2 regions of the Exiguobacterium sp. s56 genome follow, and region 2 is predicted to be linked to the other one. Evidence: riboswitches for the same ligand, from Rfam matches in the RefSeq annotation. Region 2 holds a riboswitch; the other holds the start of a gene.
What was found. Region 2 has a riboswitch for S-adenosylmethionine ahead of mtnK (S-methyl-5-thioribose kinase). Riboswitches for the same ligand answer to the same signal wherever they lie in the genome.
Positions count from the first base shown of each region.

Region 1: linked by a shared signal. The riboswitch ahead of KNP71_RS07865 (methionine ABC transporter ATP-binding protein) and the one ahead of mtnK (S-methyl-5-thioribose kinase) in region 2 are both predicted to bind S-adenosylmethionine.

Region 1 covers NZ_JACSLR010000006.1:100,919-108,253, reverse strand. The annotation lists gene sufD (Fe-S cluster assembly protein SufD) at 1-1,011, opposite strand, end outside; gene sufC (Fe-S cluster assembly ATPase SufC) at 1,024-1,785, opposite strand; gene KNP71_RS07880 (MDR family MFS transporter) at 1,958-3,172, opposite strand; gene KNP71_RS07875 (MetQ/NlpA family ABC transporter substrate-binding protein) at 3,274-4,107, opposite strand; gene KNP71_RS07870 (methionine ABC transporter permease) at 4,138-4,800, opposite strand; gene KNP71_RS07865 (methionine ABC transporter ATP-binding protein) at 4,790-5,818, opposite strand; SAM riboswitch class I at 5,896-6,001, opposite strand; gene KNP71_RS07860 (thioredoxin family protein) at 6,454-6,711, opposite strand; gene KNP71_RS07855 (PTS sugar transporter subunit IIC) at 6,899-7,335, shown strand, end outside.
Region 2 covers NZ_JACSLR010000021.1:17,484-24,818, forward strand. The annotation lists gene KNP71_RS14725 (sugar ABC transporter substrate-binding protein) at 1-614, opposite strand, end outside; gene mtnA (S-methyl-5-thioribose-1-phosphate isomerase) at 607-1,641, opposite strand; gene mtnK (S-methyl-5-thioribose kinase) at 1,638-2,789, opposite strand; SAM riboswitch class I at 2,871-2,973, opposite strand; SAM riboswitch class I at 3,179-3,280, shown strand; gene KNP71_RS14740 (2,3-diketo-5-methylthiopentyl-1-phosphate enolase) at 3,350-4,507, shown strand; gene KNP71_RS14745 (2-hydroxy-3-keto-5-methylthiopentenyl-1-phosphate phosphatase) at 4,504-5,154, shown strand; gene KNP71_RS14750 (methylthioribulose 1-phosphate dehydratase) at 5,151-5,768, shown strand; gene KNP71_RS14755 (1,2-dihydroxy-3-keto-5-methylthiopentene dioxygenase) at 5,782-6,315, shown strand; gene KNP71_RS14760 (TerC family protein) at 6,353-7,186, opposite strand.

The DNA of each region.
Region 1 (7,335 bases), on a different contig from region 2:
CACACGTTCCGTTTGAACGCCGTTCGATTTCGAAGCGCCATGGTGAATCATCGATGTCCCGCTGAAGATGGCCGTGGCCGAATCTTTTTGGACACCGTGAATCAAAATGAACCCTTCTGAAGACTTCCCGAAATGGTCCGTCCGGATGTTGAAGTTTTGTTTCTGTGCGCCACGACCGATCGTGACCGCTTTCGTGTCTGAGAACGTGTTGTCTCCGACGAGGTGCGTTTTCGTCTCGACGACCGAGTTGCCGTCATTCATGTGACCGAGCGCCCATTCGAGGCGTGCGTTCTCATAGACGACACCGCGGCGGTTCATGAACGATAGAGCCGACTCAGCAAGCTGGTCGACGCCACCGAAGACGACTTTCGCGTTCGCGCCAGCGAACACTTCCGTCACGGCGTTGACCGTGTGCGGCTCGTTCGTGTTCGAGAGGAAGCTCTCGACGTACGTCAATTCACTGCCTTCGTCTGCGACGATGATCGTGTGGTGATAGAGCGCGCCGTTCGCTTGTTCCATCGTGAAGATGGCTTGGAGCGGGTCTTTCAACTGAACGTTCTTCGGTACGTATAAGAACGCACCGCCGTTCATGAGGGCAGCGTTCAACGCAGACAAACGTTCTTCGTCCACGCGGACACCTTCCGTCATGAAGTATTTCTCGACGAGGTCCGGATGTTGTTCCATCGCTTCGTTGATGCCCATGAAGAGGACACCTTCTGGCGTCGCAAGTTCGTTGTAGACGACATGACCGTTGCGTTCAACGAGCACGTTTGTACGGTGGTCTCCAAGAAGTGCTTCGATTTCAGGCGTCAAGCCGTCATGCTTCGTGAGCTCGACGTCTCCAGAGACGAAGTCCCATTTATCAATCTTGATCTTTTCAACTTTTGGCAAGGCGAGAGTCGGCGCAAGTTCTGCTGCTTCTTTGCGACGGTTGACCATCCATGAAGGTCCACCGAGCGCCTCTGCACGTGCCGCTACTGCTTGTGCATCCAATTCAAATTGTACGGTCATCGTACAGCCTCCTTACGCTTCTGTGTCTACTGTCATTCCAAGATCTTGCTTCACCCAGTCGTAACCTTCTGCTTCGAGTCGTTGTGCAAGCTCTTTGCCACCTGACATGACGATTTTTCCGTCCATCATGATGTGAACAAAGTCTGGCTCGATATAGTTGAGGAGACGTTGATAGTGCGTGATGATCAAGCAGCCGAACTCTTCGTTGCGCATTTCGTTGACGCCTTTCGCGACGACTTTGAGCGCATCGATGTCAAGACCTGAGTCAATCTCATCGAGGATGGCGATGTTCGGTTTGATCATCATCATCTGAAGAATCTCGTTACGTTTTTTCTCTCCGCCTGAGAAACCTTCGTTTAAATAGCGGTGTGCCATTGCTGAAGGGATTTCAAGGACGTCCATCTTCGCATCGAGTTCACGGATGAACTTCATGAGCGAGATTTCTTGGCCTTCTTCACGGCGCGAGTTGATTGCTGAACGCAAGAAATCGGCATTCGTGACACCACTGATTTCAGCAGGATACTGCATCGCGAGGAACATTCCGGCTTGCGCGCGCTCGTCGACTTCCATCTCGAGTACGTCTTCACCGTTCAAATCGACGCTTCCGCCTGTTACTTCATACAATGGATGACCCATAAGTGCCGATGCGAGTGTTGATTTACCCGTTCCGTTAGGACCCATGATGGCGTGAATTTCGCCACCTTTAATTTCAAGATTAAGACCTTTGACGATCTCTTTTCCTTCGATTGAGACGCGGAGGTCATCAATTTTCATGTGTGGTACGTTAGACATTCGGATACCCCTTCCGTTTTCTCGCCATTTTTGGCGTAGATTAGATATATTCTAATCTTAATCTAGGCAATTTTTTATTTCAAGCGACTCACCTTATTATTCATTCTCAATAAAACATAAATGTTGAGAATGAGAATATCGGGAAATCAAGACATTATCCAACTTTTTCCTCGGTTAACGCCAAACTTGCTTTCCGTTCTTTCAAGGCGCCGGTGAAGAAGAAGGCGCCACACGCCGTCAATACGGCCAAGCTTCCAAACACTGGCAACGCTGCATTGTCGAATCCATCAAGCAACACTCCTCCGATGACGGGGCCAATCGTCTGACCGAGCGCCGTCAACCCCATCGCCCCGAAATACGTCCCGCGCAGATGGGCCGGTGCCAATTCGTCCGTCAACACGTCCGTCATCGTGAACATGAGCACCTCGCCGACCGTGAAGATGACCATCGCGACGAATAAAATCCACGTCTCGGTCGCGAAGCCGATCAGGAGGAGTCCCGACGACAGCGTGGCGACACCGAAGAAGAGTGACTTGATCGGTGAGACCCGCATCCCGAATCGCATAATCGGATATTGGACGACAAGGACGGTGATCGCATTGACCGTCAATAGATAGGCGAACAAACGCGAGCCGTCACTGAATCCGTCATGGAAAGCGATGAACTGTGGCAACGTCGCATTGAACTGACTATAGCCGATGATGGCAAAAATCATCCCGATGATGACGAAGCGGAACGTCTTATCTTGTTGTAACACACGGAACGTCTCCGTCAAGCGCGGCCGGACTTTGACGCCGTCCCCTTCCTCGAACGGATACTTTCGGAACAGTGTCGAAATGACGAGTCCGTACATCACGTAAACGCCCGTCACGACGAAGAAGGCGCTCTTTGCGCCGGTGAGCGACAAAACGACCGCGAGCAATGGCCCAATCGCCGCCGCGATATTGATTAAAAAGTAGCGGACGTTATAGACGATGACGCGCTGGTCCGGCTGCGTCGTATCGCTGATGAGCGCGCGAGACGCCGGTTCGAGGAACGACCGCGACACACCCATGAGTACCGAAAATATGTAAAACCAAAATAATTCTGTCACGAGCGCGAAGCCGCTGAACGTCAAGGCGTTCAAGACGATGCCGATCAGCATCAACTGTTTGCGCCCGTACCGGTCAGACAGCGTTCCCCCGAAAAAGCTCATGAACAGACCCGATAGCGCCGAGATGGCGAACACCGTCCCGATGACACTCGCCGAGAAACCGAGCGTCGCGAGATAAATCGCAAAAAACGGCATAACAAAAAATGTCGACAGCCGGGCAAAAAATGTGCCAAACAAGACACCCAGCGTCAGCGGATGAATGTGTCGTATGTTCATCCGGATCCCCCCTTTTCCTACATATATGTAGTGTACTTCTATTGGTGAACCAAAACTACTCCAAATAAAAAAGGCCCGGGATAGCCCGGGCCTTGACGAAATTATTGTTTGACCGGTACGACCGCACCTTTGTACTCATCCAAGATCCACTGTTGTGTCTCTTCTGACGTGAGGACTTCAAGGAGTGCTTTGACGCGCTCATCATCTTCGTCGCCTTCACGTGTGACGATCAAGTTGACGTAAGGTGAATCTTCGCCTTCGAGAGCGATTGCGTCTTCGAGTGGGTTGAGGCCGGCATCAATCGCGTAGTTCGTGTTGATCAGGACCGCGTCCCCTTCACCGTTGTTGAACGCTTGCGGGAGAAGTGCCGCTTCGACGTCCGTCTTGAACTCCAAGTTTTTCGGGTTGTCGACGATGTCTGAAACCGTCGCGTCCGTTGTCTTGCCTTCCGCGAGTGTAAGCAAGCCTTCAGATTGAAGCATCGTGAGGATACGTCCGTGGTCAGCGACCGACGAGCTCATGATGATTTCCGCGCCTTCTGGAAGCTCATCGAGTGACGCGTAGTCTTTCGAGTACACACCGATCGGCTCGATGTGAACGCCGCCGGCTGAAGCGAATTTGTAGTCTTTGTTTTCAGCCATTTGCGACTCGAGGTACGGCTCGTGTTGGAAGTAGTTCGCGTCCAACTCCCCGTCTGCGAGCGTCTTGTTCGGGAGGACGTAGTCTTGGAACTTCTTGATTTCGAGCGTATAGCCCTTCTCTTCGTATTCGTCTTGGACGTGCTCTAAAATCTCAGCGTGCGGGACGTTTGATGCGCCGACGACGAGTGTCTTGTCATCGCCTGAACCTGATTCTGAATCCCCACCGCCGCAAGCCGCGAGAATCGTAAGTGCTGAAGCTGCCGTTAAACCGAGTACTGTTTTCCATGATTTCATTATAAAACCCCTCCAAATTTTCTATTTAGATTAAGCAGAACGCTTATCAATTACAGATACGAGTCGATCGCCGATGAACTGAATGACGAAGACGATGACCAAGATTAAGACGGTCGCGACGAACGTGACGTCACTTTGTGAACGCTGGAATCCTTCGAGGAACGCCAAGTTCCCGAGTCCTCCACCGCCGACGACCCCTGCCATCGCCGTGTAACCGACGATCGCGACGATCGTGACCGTGATGCCTGACACGATGGCCGGCAATGCTTCTGGGAACAACACTTTATAGACGATCTGCCATTTTGTCGCACCCATCGACTCAGCCGCCTCGATGACGCCGCGGTCGACTTCGCGAAGCGCGAGCTCGACCATCCGCGCATAGAACGGGGCCGCACCGATGATCAGTGCCGGCAGTGCTGCCGTTGACCCGAGCATCGTCCCGACGACGAGTAACGTGAACGGGATGAGCAAGATAATCAAAATGATGAACGGGATCGACCGGAAGATGTTGACGACCGCGCTGATGACCGTGTAAATCGGACGGTTCTTCATCATGAGCGGCTCGTTTGTGACATATAGGAGCATCCCGAGGGCGAGACCGATGACGAACGTCGCGGCTCCGGCGACGAGCGTCATATAGAGCGTCTCCCACGTCTGTTCTAACATGACTTGCCAATCTACATTAGGAAACATCGCTTTCTACCTCCACTTCCACTGCCTGTGATCGGATTGAGGCGATGGCCCGCTCGACTTCAGCCGGCTCTCCGATCAATTGGATGAATAATGTCCCGAGGGCACCGACTTGTGACTGCGTCACGTTTCCGCCGATGATGTTGAAGCCGATGTCATGCTGCTTCAACACTTCCGACAGAATCGGTTGTTCGGCCGTCTCGTTCAAGAATTTGAGCTTGACGATTTGACCGCTCGGATAACGAGCTTTCAAATGTTCGAACGTGAGCGACATGTCTTCGACCGCGCCGATCTGTTTGACGAACTCTTTCGTGATTGGCTGTTCCGGGTGTTGGAACACGTCGGCGACTTGCCCGGTCTCGACGACCTTTCCGGCCTCCATGACGGCGACACGGTGACAAATCTTTTGGATGACGTGCATCTCATGGGTGATGAGGACGATCGTCAACCCGAGTTTCTTGTTGATGCTGACGAGCAGTTCGAGAATCGAATCCGTCGTCTTCGGGTCGAGTGCGCTCGTCGCTTCATCGCAGAGGAGCACTTCTGGATTCGTAGCGAGCGCACGGGCTATCCCGACTCGCTGCTTTTGGCCGCCCGATAGTTGTGACGGATAGCTGTCTTCTCGTCCGGCGAGGCCGACGAGCTCGACGAGTTCTTGGACGCGGCGTTTGCGCTCGCTCGCCGGTACCCCGATGAGTTCGAGCGGGAAGCTGATATTCTCAGCGACTGTGCGCGACCATAACAAGTTGAAGTGTTGGAACACCATCGAGACGTTTTTACGTACCCCGCGTAGTTCCTTTGGTGTGAGCTTCGTCAGCTCGCTGCCGGCGACCACGATTTCACCGCTTGACGGTGCCTCGAGTCGGTTGAGCAAGCGGATGAGCGTCGACTTCCCCGCACCTGAATATCCGATTATTCCAAAAATTTCGCCGCTTTCGATTGTAAGCGACACATCATCGACCGCCTGGACCCGACCGTTTTTCGTGTCGAACCATTTGGCCACATTGCGTAATTGAATCAATCCATTTCCCTCCTGACAACAAAAAAAGTACGCACGTTTGAGCAAACGTGCGTACTTTATCGTACGGACAACGATTGCTCTCATCTTCCAAGGTTCTCACCTTGCTGGAATTAGCACCATTTCGGATTGCTCCGCGGTTGCTGGGCGTCATAGGGCCAGTCCCTCAGCCTCTCTTGATAAGAGTGGTTGCGTATTCGATTAGCCTTATCATAGCGACATATTATTTTCATGTCAAACTATTTTATGCGAAAAAATAAAAAAGGTGCCATCCGAGGATGACACAGAACGTAGCACCTTGAGTCACTGAAGGACAACCCATAGATGAACCTCTTTTGCCCGATCAGAGCATTCATCCTTATATGGGGGATTTTTACCCAACCATCACTCGGTCTTCGAACGGACCATGCAATTACGCGACCGGTGCCCCGACGCTTGATTTTTTTGGGGGACAATCGAAGGGAAGGTCCACCTGAAATCGCGTAAGCTCATGCAGCGGTTGTTCGAAAACGTCTTGATGACGGGAAAATCTCGTCCTATGTTGTGTTCAAGTAAGATGTTGTAATGAATATATCATTCGTGAACTTTCTGTGTCAACTGATTATTTAAAATTTTCAGATTATTCTAATCATCCTATCTCATTTAACGAAAGATAGGACGTGCTGGACGTTTTGAAACGCGTACAAACGATCGCGAACTTGGCCATTCTCCAGCTTCAATAGCGCCGGGACACTCATAACCTGATATGCCTCGAGCTCGTTCGGGATAAAGTTGGCATCGCGTTTTTCAATCTTCAATTCTGGGTCGACCGCCTCGACGACCGAGAGCATCCGCTCGGCCACGGCGCATGTACCGCACATTGGGGCGTATATATATAAGAATCCGTCTGTCATCATTTTGCTCACCTCTCTTCTAAGTATATGAATCCGGCCCAGTCGGTTCAAAAGTTGTGCTCAAATGGAAAATTCTGAACATTTCAACATTTCTTGTTGACGCTCAGCAGAAAGAGGCATAGTATGGTCATTAACTTTATCACTTTTGTACATAACAGCAAACCAGTAGAAAAGGACAGGTGAATCCCCAATGACGGAAGAGAAGCTTACCGGAAAACAATTTTTAATGAACGTCTTGAACGGCCTCAGTCTTGCCATTCTCATTGCCCTCATCCCGAGCGCTTTGCTCGGTGAATTAACGAAAGCCATCTTGCCGTATTTTCCGTCCTTGCAGTTCATCTTAGATGCGACGACGATTGCGATGCGCCTCTTACCGGTCATCATCGGTGTCGCCGTCGCCATGCAGTTCGGACGCTCGGCGCTCGAGGCCGGGACGATCGGCATCGCGACCCAGGTCGGAAGTGGCGCCATCCGCATCGAGGAAGGAGCGTTCCTCATGGCCGGAATCGGTGACGTCATCACGGCCGGTGTGACGGCCGCTCTCGCGACGTTCCTCGTCATGCAGTTGTCGCCACGCTTGAAGACATACACGGTGCTCGTCTTGCCGATGACGGTCATCGTCGTCGC
Region 2 (7,335 bases):
GCGACTTCCGTAATGCCTGGGTAGCGTTTCAAGAACGCATCATAAATCGTGTGGCGTCGTTCCATCGGTGTGAAGCCACCGACCCAAATCGTGACGATTTTGCCTTCGCCGTCCAAATCTTCAGCGAGTGCCTTGAGCGAACGCCAGGCGAGCGAATAGTCGTCCTGGTCGATGACCGTCACCCCGTCGTTCGTCAAATCGTTGTCGAACGCGACGACTTTGATGCCTTTGTCGAGTGCGCGTTGGACTGGTTCTTTCAATGCATCGGCGCGGCCATGGTCAATCAAGATGACATCGACGCCTTGCGTCGTCGCCGTGTCGACATAGCTCGCCATCTTCGATAGGTCGTTGTCGGCGTTGTACACTTTCACGTTGCCGCCGAACGATTCGACTTGTTCCGTCACCCCGTTGATATACTGCGACGAGAACGTCCCGATCGACATCTGCATGATCAGGGCGACATCGATATCTTTCGGCAACGTCCCGTTCGAGACCGAGACGGGTTTCGTCTCCGGCGTCTTCTCGGCCGGCTTCGATGGGGCCGCTTGCTCGTTCGTGCAACCGACGAGCGCCAAGACGAATGTGAATAACAAAATCAATAGTTTTTTAGACATGAATCGTTCCCCCTACATGATATGTGATGGCGGTCTCTGTCGGCTCGAACACACCCGCCTCGGTGATGAGTCCGGTGATGAGGTCGGGCGTGGTGACGTCGAACGCCGGATTGAAGACGGTGATGCCGACGGGTGCCGTCGGTTGACCGCCGATATGTGTCACTTCTGACGGGTTCCGCTCCTCGATCTCAATCGTGTCGTCCGCCGTCAAATCGAACGTCGAATGCGGCGCCGCGACATAGAACGGAATGCCGTAATGTTTGGCGAGGACGGCGAGTTGCAACGTGCCGATTTTATTGGCGACGTGCCCCGTCCGTGTGATGCGGTCGGCTCCGACGATGATGGCGTCGACTCGTTTCGACTGAATCGTCCAAGCGGCCATATTGTCGGTGATGAGCGTCACGTCGATATCGGCCCGGTCGAGCTCCCAGACGGTGAGGCGTGCCCCTTGCAGGAGCGGTCGCGTCTCACAGGCGAAGACGTTGAAGGATACGCCCCGTTCTTTTCCGACGTAAAACGGGGCGAGTGCCGTCCCGTAACGCGATGTCGCGATGGCACCGGCGTTGCAAATCGTCAACACGTTCCCCCCGGCCGGCAATACCGTCAGTGCATGCTCGCCGATGGCCCGATACGTATCGACGTCCCGGTCGTACAAAGCGATGGCGCGGCGTTTAATTTCCTCGGCAATCGCCTCAAAGTCGTCCCCGACATTTAACGCAAGGAGCGATTCGATCACGTTTTGCAGATTGACCGCCGTCGGCCGGGTCGCAATCAAACGGCGTCCGACGAGGTCGAGCCGACGTGTGAAGTCCGGGTCGTCGACTAACCGGCCTGCCTCTTTGGCGAGGACGAACGCCCCGAAGTACGCGATGGCCGGAGCGCCACGGACTTGGAGCGTCTCGATGGCATGCTCCGCTTGTTCGAGCGTCTCAATCGTCACGTAACGCTCTTCATGCGGCAACAACGTCTGATCCAATACGATGAGTTCGTCCGTCGGCGGATGGAAGCGGATGTTTTGGACCGTCATACGCGCACCCCCGACAGAAGCGTCACCAAGTCGTCAATCGACTCGACGCTGTGGCGTTCTTTAATGAGCGCCGTCCCGAGGGCGAGCGCGTCACGTTTCCGTTCGAGCCGCGTCGCTTCCGGCAACGTCTCGAGATCGGCGACACCGGCGAGCCCGACGGCACGGCGGATGAGTTCGCAACCGGCGTAGCCGATCGTGTCACTGAAGACCGTCCGCAACAACTCGTCGACGAAACCGTCCGTGTTGAACGGCTCGACGGCGCGCTCAAAGTTGGCCCGGAATGTCTTCTCGAACGTCTCCCACACCGTCAAGACGTCCGTGAAACGTTCGAAGCGTTTGAGCGGGTCATGCAACGTCGACAACGTCAAATGGGCGATGATTTGACCGAGGTCGAAGCCGAACGGCCCGTAAAACGCGAACTCTGGATCGATGATTTTCGTCTCTTGTTGGGTCGCGAAGATGCTGCCCGTATGTAAATCCCCATGCAGGAGCGCCTCATGTTTCGTGACGAACCCGACTTTCAATTTCGTCACCTCGACCTTGAGCGCCTGGTCCTGCCAGAGGCGTTCGACGTCTTCTCGAAGCGCCGCCTCGATGTTGTTCGACTCCGCGTCTTTGAACGGGTCGGTAAAGATGAGCTTCTCCGTGATGTCGCACAGTTCCGGGTTGTAATAGTCGCGTTCAATCCGCTTCTTCGCGATCGGTCCAGCTGCGTAATCCGACGTCGCAAACAGCGTCTCGCCCAAAAATTCACCGACATGACGGGCGAGTTCCGGGTAGCTCTCCCCGTTCAAATAGCCGGTGCGGACAATCTCATAATCAGATAGATCTTCTATAATCGTGTAAGCGAGTGTCCGGTCGCTGCCAAGGACAGCCGGGACGAACCGAGGCGCGACAGTCGCAAACTCACGGAGTGCCAACTGTTCAATCCATGCCCGCTCGAGCGTGAGCGGCCAGCTCTCACCGACGACTTTGGCGTATGGGAGCGCTTGTTTGACGATCAGGCGCTGTTCGCCTTGGCGAATCCGAAACACGAGATTCAAGTTGCCGTCCCCGATCTCCTCGCACTCGGCGATTCCTTCTTGCAAGTATCCTAATTGACGGACGTGCTCGACGACGGTCTGTTCTGTAAATGGTTGATATGACATGATGTTTTCCCCTTCCTGTACGTTGCCCACAAAAAAAGCCCCTTTCTCCGCGAGAAAGAGGCACAGCCAAAATGGTTGTTCCTCTCATCTGTCAGACATTCGTCTGGTGGATGTAGCACCGTGCCTAGTGGTCGGTTGCTGCGGCGTCATCGGGCCAATTCCCTCTGCCAACTCGCGATAAGAGTGTGTTATTCGATTCGGTGAACTTATGTGATGAATATTACGGACTCGACGTCACGATTGTCAACGTCATTTTCTCGACGCAACTCCGTCTTTTTTTGTGCATATATGGAAACAACTTCCCAAAATATTTTTTTTGGAAAAAAAGGAATTGACGACATGATGATTCTGTGCAAAAATTCAATTAAATTTCACAACTTCAAATCACATTCTTATCAAGAGCAGACGGAGGGACGAGCCCGATGATGTCGCAGCAACCGACCAGAGATGGCACGGTGCTAATTCTTGCAGCGAAAGCTGAGAGATAAGAGTTCATTTTTTATGATGACCTCTTGCCTCGGCATGGGGTCATTTTTTGTTTGCCTGGAAGGAGGAACCATATGAGTATCACTGCCACATATGAAATCAAACGAACGGACGCGGTCGCGACCGTCGCCGACAAAATCGCCCTCGAGCTGACGGTCGGTACTTGGACGGAGCTGCCTCACTTAGAGCAAGAGCAGTTACAGGCGTATCGCGGTGAGGTCGTGTCGACCATACATACGGATACGACGAGCCGCTTCACAATCCGCTACCCGTTACATAATGTCAGCCCTGACTTTTCATCCATCTTGACGACGACGTTCGGGAAACTGTCCCTCGACGATTCGATTCGGTTAATCGATTTGACGTTGCCCGAGACGCTCGCCCCTCATTTCAAAGGCGCCAAGTTCGGGGTCACTGGAATTCGCGAGTTACTCGGTGTTCATGATCGCCCGCTCGTCATGAGCATCTTCAAAGGTGTCATCGGCCGTGACCTCGCGTTTCTCGAGCAGCAACTCCGCGATCAGTTCGCCGGAGGCATCGATATCGTCAAAGACGACGAGATTTTATACGACAACCCGCTCACCCCATCGCTCGAACGGGCCCGGATCGGAGCGGACGTCATTCAAGCCCACTTCGAGGCGACCGGGAAACGTGTCCTCTACGCCATCACGCTGAGCGGCCCCGTGTTCGGTCTACGTGACCAGGCGCTCCGTCTCATCGAGGCAGGTGCGACAGCGCTCCTGTTCAACGTCTATACGTACGGTCTCGACGCACTGCGCGAACTTGCGAACGATTCAGACATACGCGTCCCCATCTTGGCACATCCGGCCTTTGCCGGCGCCTTGACCGGATCAATCAGTCATTCGCTCTTACTCGGTAAACTCCCACGCCTCGCCGGGGCCGATTTAACGCTCTTCCCGTCTCCGTACGGCTCCCTCGCGACACCGCGTGACGAGGCGTTCACGATTCGTGACCAGAGCGCCGAACCGCATTGGTCGAAACCGATTTTACCGGTCCCGTCAGCCGGGATTCATCCAGGACTCGTCGCCGATATCATTCGTGATTTCGGGACGGATGTCGTCATCAACGCCGGCGGTGGCATTCACGGACACCCGGACGGCGCAGCCGCCGGGGCTCGTGCTTTCCGACAAGCGATCGCTCACGTTCTCGGCCAAACCGAAGGACAGACGGACGAGCTCGATACCGCGTTGAAGGCGTGGGCGTCACGATGACGGTCCATATCCTCTGCGACTTCGACGGGACGATCACGGCGGAAGACAATATTATCGCGTTGATGAAGGCGTTCGCCCCGCCGGCTTGGGTCGAGTTGAAAGATGCGGTCCTCGAGCAACGGATTTCGATTCGCTCCGGTGTCGGTCAACTGTTTCAACTATTGCCGAGCGCAGATGCCCCGGCCTACCGTGATTATTTGTTGGAGCGCATCACGCTCCGCCAAGGGTTCCCGGCATTTTTAGAAGAAGTTCGGGCCCATGGCTGGAAGTTTGACGTCGTCAGCGGCGGGATGGACTTCTTCGTGCAGCCGGTCTTGGACGGGCATGTCGCCCCCGAGCATATCTACTGCAACGTCGCCGACTTCTCCGCTGAGACGGTAACCGTCGCTTGGCCACACGCTTGCGATGAACAATGTACGAACGATTGCGGCTGTTGCAAGCCGACGCTCGCTCGTCGCATCGTCAATCCCGCCGACCGCTTGATCGTCATCGGCGACTCAGTGACCGACTTCGAGGTCGCGAAGCGTGCCGACTTCGTCTACGCACGAGGTCAACTCATCACGCTCTGCGAAGCGGCAGGCATCCGTTACGCACCGTTCGAGACGTTTGACGACATCACCCATCACTTGAAGGAGGTGGTCGTATGAGCCTTGCGACACGTTGGCTTGAACTCGCCGACATTAAAGACGAACTCGCCGCCCGCGACTGGTTCCCCGGAACGAGTGGGAATTTGGCGATTCGCGTTTCCGACGATCCGCTCGAATTTCTCGTCACGGCGAGCGGACGCGATAAACGAAAACGAACACCGGAAGACTTTGTTCACGTCGATGCGGCCGGACGCTTGATCGGCGAACAGACAGGAAAACCATCCGCCGAGACGCTGCTCCACGTTGAAGTGTTCAATCGGACGGACGCGACGTGTTCGCTCCATGTCCATACGGTCGACAATAACGTCATCTCCGAGCTCCATGCTGCCACCGGCGAAGTCGTCTTCACCGGCCAAGAGATCATCAAGGCGCTCGGCTACTGGGACGAGGACGCGGTCGTTCGCGTGCCAATCATCGAGAACCATGCGGACATCCCGACGCTCGCGGCCGCCTTCGCCCCTCACATCCACGCAAGCGCCGGTGCCGTTCTCATCCGCAATCATGGTATCACCGTCTGGGGCGAGACCCCGGACGCGGCCAAACGCTATTTAGAGGCTTACGAATTTTTGTTCAGCTATACATTAAAACTACGCGCCCTAGGCGTCCATTCATAAGGAGGAACCAACCATGGCAACTGTCTATTTCCAACAAACCGAAGAGCGTTACGTCGATCAAACTGAAGTGAGTGCCTTTTTAGAGTCTCGCGGGATTCTGTACGAACAGTGGGACATCACAAAGCTCCCGGAAAACCTGCAAGAGAACTATCAGTTGACGGACGAGGACAAACAAGCGATTTTGTCGACGTTCCGTGACGAGATTCGCGACGTGTCGGAGCGACGTGGCTATGAGACGGCAGACGTCATCTCGTTGTCGGATGCGACGCCGAACTTGGACGAACTGCTCGTCAACTTCCAAAAGGAACATCACCACACAGATGACGAGGTCCGCTTCATCGTCAGCGGCCATGGCATCTTCGCCATCGATGACGCCGAACGTGGCTATTTCAACATCGAGCTCAACCCAGGCGACCTCATCTCGGTGCCGGTGAACACACGCCACTACTTCACGCTCCAAGACGACCGCAAAGTCGTCGCCGTCCGGATTTTCGTGACGACCGAAGGCTGGGTGCCGATTTACGAGAAGCAAGACGTGACAGCATGAAAAATGGTCTCTCGCCCAAAGGTGAGAGACCATTTTTTTAATGTTTGGCAGCGGCTGTCGGTTTTGAAGAGAACCAACCCCATACCGCGATACCGACCATGACCGACCAGAAGAACACGGTCCACGCCGTCGAGTGGACGAATCCGTCCGGAAGACCCATGAATTCGAACGGTGTGCCGGCAATCAATTTCTTGAAGCCAGGGTGTTCAAGCACGAGCACCGTCAACTTCACACCGACCCAGCCGACGATGATGAAAGCAGCTGTTTCGAGTGATGGGCGTTGATGCAACAGTTTGACGAAAATTCGAGCAGCGAAACGCATCAAGATGACCCCGATGAGTCCACCTGTCAAGACGACGAAGAACTGACCAGAGTCGATCCCACCGATTTCACCGAGACCGAGTGGCGGCAAGCTGACCGCGAGCGCGACCGCTGCGAGAATCGAATCGACCGCGAAGGCGATGTCGGCAAACTCGACTTTAGCAACCGTCCACCAGAATTCTTTCTTCGTGACCGGCTTCTCTGTGACAGCCGTCTCTTCTTTCGCCTCAGCAGCGAGATCTTGTTTCGGCTCTAGCTTGCGGGCCTTATAGGTCATATACAGATGTCGTGCACTCATTCCGATCAAGTAAAGCGCACCGAGCGCCTGGACTTGCCAGACGTTGATCAAGAATGAGATTAGGAACAATGCGATGAAGCGGAAAACGAACGCTCCAAGCAAGCCGTAAAATAGTGCCTTCTTCTGTTCCGTCCGCGGCAAGTGCTTGACCATAACCGCCAAGACGAGTGCGTTGTCTGCAGAAAGTAGCCCTTCTAGACCGACGAGTACGACAATGATCCAGGCGTACTGCAGGATTAACTGCCAATCCATTAAAACATCCCCTTTTTCTGTTGTGTTCCTTCATATTTAACAGTGATCTATTTTTTAAATTCACAGGAACATTTTATTCCCGATTTAACACGAAATCAATCTTCTTTTCTTCAATTGCTGAAGTTTTTTTATTTGTGAGGACATGCAAA